DNA from 3 places in the Xanthomonas sp. NCPPB 3959 genome. Region 1 is predicted to be linked to each of the others. Evidence: predicted binding sites of a transcription regulator. Region 1 holds the regulator's gene; each other region holds the start of a gene.

Region 1 (3,274 bases):
CTGTCGTTGAAGTACGCCGGCACCGTGATCACGGCCTCGGTGACCTTCTCGCCCAGGAAATCCTCGGCGGTCTTCTTCATCTTTTCCAGCACGCGCGCAGAGATTTCCTGCGGCGCCATACGCTTGCCATCGCTGGTCTGCACCCAGGCATCGCCATTGTCGTGGGCGAGGATGCCGTACGGCACGTGCGAGATGTCCTTCTGCACTTCGGCGTCGGTGAACTTGCGGCCGATCAGGCGCTTCACCGCGTAGAAGGTGTTCTTCGGGTTGGTGACCGCCTGGCGCTTGGCCGAGGCACCGACCAGCACTTCGCCGTCCTTGGTGTAGGCGACGATCGAAGGCGTGGTGCGATCGCCCTCGGAATTTTCGATGACGCGGGCCTTGCCGCCGTCCATGATCGACACGCACGAGTTCGTGGTGCCGAGGTCAATACCAATGATCTTGCCCATGGATACGCTCCTGATGATTCTGTAGCTGTTTCCGGCGACGCCGGGTCTGGCTGAGATGTGGGGGTGGTGCGCAGGTGTTCAAGCCACCTGTACGAATCTGCGTTCCGCGTCCGCGCCGGCCAGTTCAGCCGGCAGCAGCCTTCAGTCGTGCTTGGCCACGACCACCAGGGCCGGGCGCAGCAGGCGATCGTTGAGCAGATAGCCTTTCTGGAACACCTGCACCACGTGGCCCGGTGCGATGCCCTCGGCCTCGCCCTGGCTGATCGCCTGGTGCTGGTCCGGGTTGAACGGCTGGCCGACCGGATCTAGCAGGGTCAAACCATTGTCCGCAGCGACCTTGAGCAACTGCTTGTAGGTCATGTCCAGACCGTCGCGCAGCGGGCTGGGCTGGCTGCCGGCGGCGGTCAGGCCCGCATCCAGGCTGTCGAACACCGGCAGCAGCTCGCCCAGCAGCTTCTCGTTGGCGAACTTGCGTGCATTGTCGACATCGCGGGCGATGCGCTTGCGCTGGTTTTCCAGATCGGCGCGCTCGCGCAGGGCGTCGGCCTTGACCAGCGCGATCTCGCTGCGCAGCGATTCGATCTCGGCCTTGAGCGGATCGGTCTCGGGTGGGTTCTGGGACAGGTCTTCGGAGTCGAATTCGGAGTGGTCTTGGTTCATGTGCACAGTTCCCGGGCCGGCGGAACGCCCGCCCCAACGTCACCCCGTATGTGGGCGCCTGCGCGCGTTTCAAGCAAAACGATTGCCCCGATCGACTCCGGTTATCGCGATGCGGGCGGTTCCATGGCCGCGCCCAGCACCTGGGCGGCGGTCTGCACCAGCGGAATCAGGCGGTCGTAGGCCATGCGTTTGGGCCCGATCACCCCCAGCACGCCCAGCACCTGGCCATTGGCGGCATACGGTGCGGTGACCAGCGAGACGTCTTCCAGCGACACCATGCCGGTCTCCTCGCCGATGAAGATGCGCACGCCAGGGGCCTGGATGGTGCGCTCGAGCAGCTGCAGTATCTCGCGCTTGCTGGCGAAGGCTTCGAACAGCTCGCGCAGGCGATCCAGGTCGGACAGGTCCTGCACACCCATCAGCCGGGTCTGCCCGGCCATCACCATGTCGTCCGCCTCGGCCGGCACCAGCGCCTCGTTGGCCAGATCCACGCTGTGCGCCAGCAGCTGCTCCATCTCGTTCTTGGCCACGCGCAGCTCGCGCAGCAGCGAGGCGCGGATATCCGATAGCGCGCGCCCGGCAAACTGCGCATTGAGGTAATTGGCCACCCGCTCCAGCTCGGCGGGCTCGTAGGCGCGGCGCGGCTCGATCACCCGGTTCTGCACCTCGTTGTCGGCAAACACCAGAATCGCCAGTACCCGCCGCGCATCCAGCGGCACGAAGTCGATATGCCGGAAGGCGAACTGCTCGCGCCGCGGCGCGCTGACCACGCCGACGAAGTGGCTCATCGCCGACAGCATCTGCGAGGCGCTGCCCAGCAACGATTGAGTCCCGTTGCCGCTGGCAAGCTCGGCGCGCAGGCGGCGCACTTCTTCCTCGCCCGGCGGCTGCATCTGCACCAGGCTATCGACGAACACGCGGTAGCCGTGTGCGGTAGGAATACGCCCGGCCGAGGTATGCGGAGAGCTGAGCAGCCCCACATCTTCCAGGTCGGCCAGAATATTGCGGATGGTAGCCGGGCTGACATCCAGCCCCGCATGCTGGGCCAGCGTCTTGGAGCCCACCGGCTCGCCGTCGCGGATGTAGCGGGCAATCAGCGTCCGTAGCAACTGGCGTGCGCGGGGGTCGAGCGTTGGGGACTGTGACGCGCGCATGGGATCATCCGGTGAGACTGGGCATAGATAATCTCTGGCCCCGTGATTGGCAAGGGTCTCATTCCCTCGCCGCCCCTCCCACCCTAAGCTTGCCCAAAGCGTTCACACTCGATCCCATGCTAAGACACCTCTCCATCAAGGATTTCGCCGTCGTCCGCGCCACCGAACTGGAATTCGGGCCGGGCATGACCGTGGTCTCCGGCGAAACCGGCGCCGGCAAGTCGCTGATGGTGGATGCGCTGGGCTTTCTGTCCGGCCTGCGCGCCGACAGCGGCGTGGTGCGCCACGGCGCCGACCGCGCCGAGCTCTCGGCCGAATTCCAGCTGCCCAGCGAACACCCCGGCCTGACCTGGCTGGCCGACAACGAGCTGGACGACGACGCGCAATGCCAGCTGCGCCGCATCATCCGCGCCGATGGCGGCTCGCGCGCCTGGATCAACGGCCGCCCGGTCACCTCTTCGCAACTGTCCGAGCTGGCGTCACGGCTGGTGGAAATCCACGGCCAGCACGAGCACCAGGCCTTGATGGCCCGCCACAGCCAGCTCACCCTGCTCGATGCCTATGCGCGCAACAGCGCGCAGCGCGAACAGGTGCGCCAGGCAAGCCGGCAGTGGCAGGCGTTGCTGGACGAGCGCGATGCGCTCTCGGCGCAGGGCGACGTCTCCGACCGCATCGGCTTTCTCGAACACCAGTTGGGCGAACTCGAACGCGAAGACCTGGACCCGGCCGCAATTGCCGCGCTGGACGTCAATCATCGTCGTCAGGCGCACGCCACCGCGCTGATCGGCGCCTGTGAAAGCGTCGTCCAGCAGCTCAACGGCGACGATGGCGCATCGGCGCTGGGCCTGCTGCAAGGCAGCCGCCACGACCTGGCCCGCGTCGCCGAACACGAGCCGCGCCTTGGGGAGGTGGACGCACTGCTGGACAGTGCCGCAATCCAGATCGACGAAGCGCTGGCCCTGCTCGACCGCGTACGCGACGACCTGGATGCCGACCCGGCCCAGTTCGAAG
Region 2 (3,274 bases), on a different contig from region 1:
ATGGCAGTTCTTTTACCCTGCACGGGCTCGATCTGCTGCATTCTGCGATGGTGCTGGTCGGCACCCTGGTCCTGGGTTGGCTGGGCGCCTGGCTGGTGACCGGCCATTTCCTTCGCCAGACCCGTCCCACCGAGACCTGAGGCCTGCCATGCATCCACCAGATCTCAAACATCTGATCAGCGACGCGCCGCGCGTGATGGTGGTCGATGGCTCGAAACTGGTGCGCAAGCTGATTGCCGATGTGCTGACCCGCGACCTGCCGAATGTGCAGGTGATCGGCTGCTCCAGCATTGCCGAGGCGCGTCAGGCGCTGGAAGCCGGCACGGTGGATCTGGTCACCACCTCGCTGTCGCTGCCCGACGGCGATGGCCTGACCCTGGCGCGCAGCGTGCGCGAAGCGGCCGGCCAGGCCTACGTGCCGGTGATCGTGGTCTCCGGCGATGCGCAGCAGCATCTGGTGGAGCGCCGCTTCACCGAATACGTCACCGATTATTTCGACAAGGCACTGGGCCACGAAGCCCTGGCGACCTTCATCCGCGGCTACGTGCAGCCCGAGCCGATCGTCGGCGCGACCGTGTTGTACATCGAAGACAGCCGCGTGGTGGCGGAGGCGACCAAGCGCATGCTCGAGCGCCAGAGCCTGAAGGTCATCCATGTGCTCACCGCCGAAGACGCCTTCGCGCTGCTCACCGCCGAATCGCTGGGCCGCACCGAGCGCCGCATCGACGTGGTGCTGACCGATGTGACCCTGAAAGGCGAGCTCAACGGCCGCGACGTGGTCGAGCGCATTCGCATCGACTTCGCCTACGGCAAACGTCGCCTGCCGGTGCTGGTGATGACCGGCGACACCAACCCGCGCAACCAGTCCGAGCTGCTGCGCGCCGGCGCCAACGATCTGGTGCAAAAACCCATCGAAGAGCGTCTGCTGGTGACCAAGGTGTTGTTCCAGCTGCGCCTGGCACGGCTTGAGGATCAGGCTGTCACGCTATGACTGAAATGTTAGATGTGGCCGAAGTAGAAGCACGTATCCAGCTGGAACCGTCGTGGAAGGCGCGCGTGGGCGAGTGGTTGCTGCGCCCGGAAATGCAGGAACTGTCCGCCTTCCTACGTCAGCGCAAGGCGGCTGGCGCGCGGGTATTTCCGCCGGGCCCGCAGATCTTTGCCGCTTTCGATGCCACGCCATTCGAGCAGGTCAAGGTGGTGATCCTGGGCCAGGATCCGTATCACGGCGAAGGCCAGGCGCACGGGCTGTGTTTTTCGGTGCTGCCCGGCGTGCCGGTGCCGCCGTCGCTGCTCAACATCTACAAAGAGATTCAGGACGACCTGGGCATCGCGCGGCCGGACCACGGCTATCTGATGCCGTGGGCGCGCCAGGGCGTGCTGCTGCTCAATGCGGTGCTGACGGTGGAGCAGGGCCGCGCCGGCGCGCACCAGAACAAAGGCTGGGAAGGCTTTACCGATCACGTTGTGGAAACGCTCAACCGCGAGCGCGAAGGCCTGGTGTTCCTGCTGTGGGGCAGTTATGCACAGTCCAAGGGCAAGGTCATCGACCAGGCACGCCATCGCGTGTTCAAGGCCCCGCATCCCTCGCCGTTGTCGGCGCACCGCGGCTTTTTGGGCTGCCAGCACTTCTCCAAGACCAACGACCATCTGCAACGGCGCGGGCTCGGCCCGATCGACTGGTCGCTACCACCGCGTAACGCGCTCGACACCACGCCCGCCCGCGGCTGAACGAGTCGAGCGGCACCGCATTTCGCATTGGTTTTGTCACGGTCTTCGCAGCGTGGCGGTGATAACTTACCTATCGATTCGTGAAGTTGGCCGCTGGAACGCCGGTATGGTCAAAAGCCCGAACGTCCTATAAATGGAACGCTGGGAACTCTTACTGTACCCGGCAGTCCAATAGTTCGACTGCTAAGATGGTGCCTATGAACCAGACTACCTCGACTGCCCTTGTGGCAAACAATCTCCCGATTCCCAGTGCGCTCGGTTCGCTGGACGCCTACATCGGTGCCGTGCACCAGATCCCGGTGCTGTCGGTCGATGAGGAACAGAATCTCGCCCGTCGTTTCCGCGACGAGCTGGATCTGGACGCCGCGCGCGAACTGGTCCATTCCCACCTGCGCTTCGTGGTCCACGTGGCCCGCGGCTACAACGGCTACGGCCTGCCGCTGGGCGACCTGATCCAGGAAGGCAACATCGGCCTGATGAAGGCGGTCAAGCGCTTCGACCCGGAAATGGGTGTGCGCCTGGTCAGCTTCGCGGTGCACTGGATCCGTGCCGAAATGCACGAGTTCATTTTGAAGAACTGGCGCATCGTCAAGGTCGCCACGACCAAGGCGCAGCGCAAGCTGTTCTTCAACCTGCGCAAGTCCAAGACCCGTCTGGGCTGGCTCAATGCCTCCGAAGTGACTGCGGTCGCCAAGGACCTGAACGTCTCCGAGCGCGAAGTGATGGAGATGGAGTCGCGTCTGTCCGGTCGCGATATCGGCTTCGATGCCTCGTCCGATGAGGACGACGATCATGGCCCGCCGTCGCCGGTGAGCTACCTGGTCGCCAACGAGGAAGACCCGTCGCAGGCCTACGAGCGTCACGACAGCGAAGACAACCAGCTGCAGCTGTTGCGCGAAGGGCTGTCCGGTCTGGATACGCGTTCGCGCGACATCGTCAAGCGCCGCTGGCTGGATTCCGATTCCAAGGTGACCTTGCAGGAGCTGGCCGACGAGTACGGTGTGTCGGCCGAGCGGATTCGCCAGATCGAGGCGAACGCGCTGAAAAAGATGAAGGCACTGTTCGTCGCCTGATCGGTTCGATCACGCGCGTCAGGTTGCAAAAAACGGCCCGGTTTTCCGGGCCGTTTGCGTTGCAGGTGTGCAGTTTTCATGTCCTACAAGAAGCTGACGAACCGTCCGGGTGATGCGCCCGGCATTGTCGCTTCGGCCGACGACAGCTATTCCGGCAGACGCGCCACCGGTAGATGCCAGCCATAACGGATGGCCATGAAGCGCAGGCCGAAACACACGCCTGCACCGGTCGCCAATGACCAGGCTTGCGGCACGTCGAGCACATGCCCGATCGCGACCAGGCCGCCGCCTGCGAGTGCGGCCACTGCATATAGCTCTGCTTGCAATACCACCGGCGTACGCGCTACCAGCAGATCGCGCGCGATGCCGCCGCCGATGCCGCTGAGCATGCCCAGCAAGGTGGCGCTCAGCGGGCTGAGGTTGTAGTCCAGCGCCTTGCTGGTGCCGTAGACCGCAAACAAGGCCAGCCC
Region 3 (3,274 bases), on a different contig from region 1:
TTCTTTTCCTTCATTTCGATTTCGGTCGAAGCGCCGACCTTGATCACTGCAACGCCGCCGGCCAGCTTGGCCACGCGTTCCTGCAGCTTCTCGCGGTCGTAATCGGACGAGGTGTCTTCGATCTGGGTCTTGATCTGGCCAACGCGGGCTTCGATCGTGGCCGAGTCGCCGGCGCCGTCGATGATGGTGGTGTTCTCCTTGGAGACCTGCACCTTCTTCGCGCGGCCCAGGTCCTTGATCGTGGCCTTCTCCAGCGCCAGACCCACTTCCTCGGAAATCACGGTGCCGCCGGTCAGCACGGCCATGTCTTCCAGCATCGCCTTGCGACGGTCGCCGAAGCCCGGTGCCTTGACGGCCACGACCTTGACGATGCCACGGATGGTGTTGACCACCAGGGTCGCCAGCGCTTCGCCTTCGACTTCTTCAGCGACGATCAGCAGCGGCTTGCCGGCCTTGGCCACGCCTTCCAGCACGGGCAGCAGGTCGCGCACGTTGGAGATCTTCTTGTCGTGCAGCAGGATGAACGGGTCGTCCAGATCGGCCGACTGGCTCTGCTGGTTGTTGATGAAGTACGGGGAGAGGTAGCCGCGATCGAACTGCATGCCCTCGACCACGTCCAGCTCGTTTTCCAGGCCCGAGCCTTCTTCAACGGTGATCACGCCTTCCTTGCCGACCTTCTGCATCGCTTCGGCAATGATGTTGCCGATCGATTCGTCCGAGTTGGCCGAGATGGTGCCGACCTGGGCAATCGCCTTGTCGTCGGTGGTGGGCTTGGAGATGTTCTTCAGCTCGATGACGGCGGCCTTGACGGCCTGGTCGATACCGCGCTTGAGGTCCATCGGGTTCATGCCGGCGGCCACAGCCTTGGCGCCTTCGCGGATCAGGGCCTGGGCCAGCACGGTGGCGGTGGTGGTGCCGTCGCCGGCGTTGTCGTTGGTGCGCGACGCGACTTCCTTCACCATCTGCGCGCCCATGTTCTCGAACTTGTCAGCCAGTTCGATTTCCTTGGCGACGGAGACGCCGTCCTTGGTAATGGTCGGCGCGCCGAAGCTCTTTTCGAGCACGACGTTGCGGCCCTTCGGGCCCAGGGTTGCCTTGACGGCATTGGCGAGAACGTTGACGCCACGGACCATACGGGTACGTGCGTCTTCACCGAAACGAATGTCTTTAGCAGCCATTTGTATGTAACTCCGGAAATGGGGAATAGGGAATGGGGAATCGGTAGATCAACAGCGTGAATCGGGGCGGGGTGGGATGGCGAAGGGCGTTAGCCGCTTTGCCCATTCCCGATTCCCAACTCCCGATTCCCGGCGCATAGCGCCTGATCAGCCGATGACCGCCAGGATGTCGTCTTCGCGCAGCACCTTGTACTCGATGCCCTCGGCCTTGTAGCTGCTGCCGGCGTACTGGCCGTAGATGACCTTGTCGCCGACCTTGACCACCGGCGCGCGCAGGCTGCCGTTGTCCAGGGGCTTGCCGGCGCCAATGGCGACGACTTCACCCTTGGTGGACTTTTCCTTGGCCGAATCCGGAATCACGATCCCGCCGGCGGAAACTTCGTCGGCTTCGATCGGCTTGACTACAACGCGGTCGTGAAGCGGCTTGATGCTCATAGAGAAAGACCCTCTTAAGTGATTGATTGGTCTGGAAATTATCGGCGATGTTAGCACTCGTATGTGACGACTGCCAGCACAGCGCGCGGAAAAAACCCGACAGAGCGGGTGCGGGCCAAAGATTGTGCTGCGCCGGCGGCTTTCAAGGGCTGGGGGCAAAAAAATTTCGACAAGCGCATCCCCGCGAGGGACCAAGAGCGGCCGACAAAACGTAGCGAGCGGTTGTCAGGTGGGCGCGGACGGCGCGGAGGAACCGCAGTGTACGAGTGGTACATGAGGATTCCGAGCACCGGCCGCGCCCGCCTGGCAGACGCGCAGTAGTTTTGTCGGTCGCTCTAGAATTGGAACCAGGTTCCACCGATTGTCATGCACACGTTTTACAGTCGGCAACGCATTCCCCGATCACAAGGAGCTGTCGATGAGGTTGCCGTCCCGTGCTGTGTCCCTGAGCTGCGTGCTTCCCCTGGCCTGTGCGTTCGCACTGGCCGTCCCCACCGCCCACGCCGCGGTGTTCATCAACGAACTGCATTACGACGACGCGGGCGCCTCCGGCGACAGCGGCGAAGCCGTGGAAGTGGTGGCCACCGCCGGCGAATCGCTGAGCGGCTACCGCATCTATCTGTACAACGGCAGCGCGCCGAGCGCGGCCACGGTCTACGCCAACACGGCGGTGCCGGCCGGCAGCTTGGTCAGCTGCGGCAGCCAGGTGCGCGTGGCCACGGTCAGCTATGCCAGCAACGGCGTGCAGAACGGGCCCAACGACGGTGTGGCGCTGGTGGACCCGAGCGGTCAGCTGGCGCAGTTTCTCAGCTACGAAGGCGCCATCACCGGCAGCGGTGGTCCGGCAGCCGGCGTCACCAGCCAGAACCTGCCGGTCAGCGAGAGCAACAGCAGCGCGGTCGGCAGTTCGCTGCAACTCACCGGCACCGGCAGCAGCGCGGCGAATTTCAGCTGGGCCGGCTCGTCGGCGCAGACGTTTGGCGCGTGCAATCGCGGCCAGACCTTCAACGGCAGCGGCGGTGGCGGCGAAACCGGCGCTGCGCCTTCGATCACCAGCACCACCCCGACCCAGGGCGCCACCAACTTCCCGGCGGCCGGCGATCTGAGCGTGGGCTTCAGCGAGGCGGTGACGCTGAGCAGCGGCGCCTTCGCGCTGAGCTGCGCCAGCTCCGGCACGGTGGCGCTGAGCTACCCGACCAGCGGTACCCGCTTCAGCCTGTCCACCAACACTGCCCTGGTGGGCGGCGAGCGCTGCACCCTGGCGATCACCGCCAGCGCCATCCGCGACGCCAGCGGGCTGAGCCCGGCCGCCAACCAGTCCATCGCCTTCACCGTGGCCACGGCCAGCGGCGGCGGCACCGGCTACTACTCGCGGGTGAACACCGCCAATGCCAGCCAGCTGCGCTGCTCGCTGCACACCGTAATCAAGGGCCACACGGTCTACCCATATAGCGGCTCGGGCACCAGCACCTGGACCATCCTGGAAATGGCCGACGAGGACCCCAACAACAGCGGCCGGATCCTGGACGCCTACCGCAACCGCAGCTACGCCAAGGGCAGTGACCGCGCCGGCACCGGTAGCGGGCTGACCTACAACCGCGAGCACACCTGGCCCAACTCGCTGGGCTTCGGCAGCGCCAGCGGCGACAAGGGCCTGCCGT

What was found. The regulator HrcA, encoded in region 1, represses chaperone genes, less so after heat shock. The targets are predictions, from matches to a motif close to TTNGCACTCNNNNNNNNNGAGTGCNAA.
Region 2: rpoH (RNA polymerase sigma factor RpoH) is a predicted target of HrcA. The motif match lies at 1,892-1,918, and genes of this name have one in related genera.
Region 3: AC1KVG_RS07530 (co-chaperone GroES) is a predicted target of HrcA. The motif match lies at 1,664-1,690, and genes of this name have one in related genera.

What each region holds. Positions count from the first base shown of each region.
Region 1 is NZ_JBWWVR010000008.1:95,371-98,644, reverse strand. It holds gene dnaK (molecular chaperone DnaK) at 1-449, opposite strand, end outside; gene grpE (nucleotide exchange factor GrpE) at 591-1,109, opposite strand; gene hrcA (heat-inducible transcriptional repressor HrcA) at 1,211-2,263, opposite strand; gene recN (DNA repair protein RecN) at 2,380-3,274, shown strand, end outside.
Region 2 is NZ_JBWWVR010000014.1:76,734-80,007, forward strand. It holds gene ftsX (permease-like cell division protein FtsX) at 1-140, shown strand, start outside; gene AC1KVG_RS16525 (response regulator) at 149-991, shown strand; gene ung (uracil-DNA glycosylase) at 1,006-1,731, shown strand; gene rpoH (RNA polymerase sigma factor RpoH) at 1,929-2,804, shown strand; gene AC1KVG_RS16540 (trimeric intracellular cation channel family protein) at 2,951-3,274, opposite strand, start outside.
Region 3 is NZ_JBWWVR010000005.1:32,333-35,606, forward strand. It holds gene groL (chaperonin GroEL) at 1-1,178, opposite strand, end outside; gene AC1KVG_RS07530 (co-chaperone GroES) at 1,326-1,613, opposite strand; RNA gene AC1KVG_RS07535 (sX9 sRNA) at 1,813-1,888, opposite strand; gene AC1KVG_RS07540 (endonuclease) at 2,032-3,274, shown strand, end outside.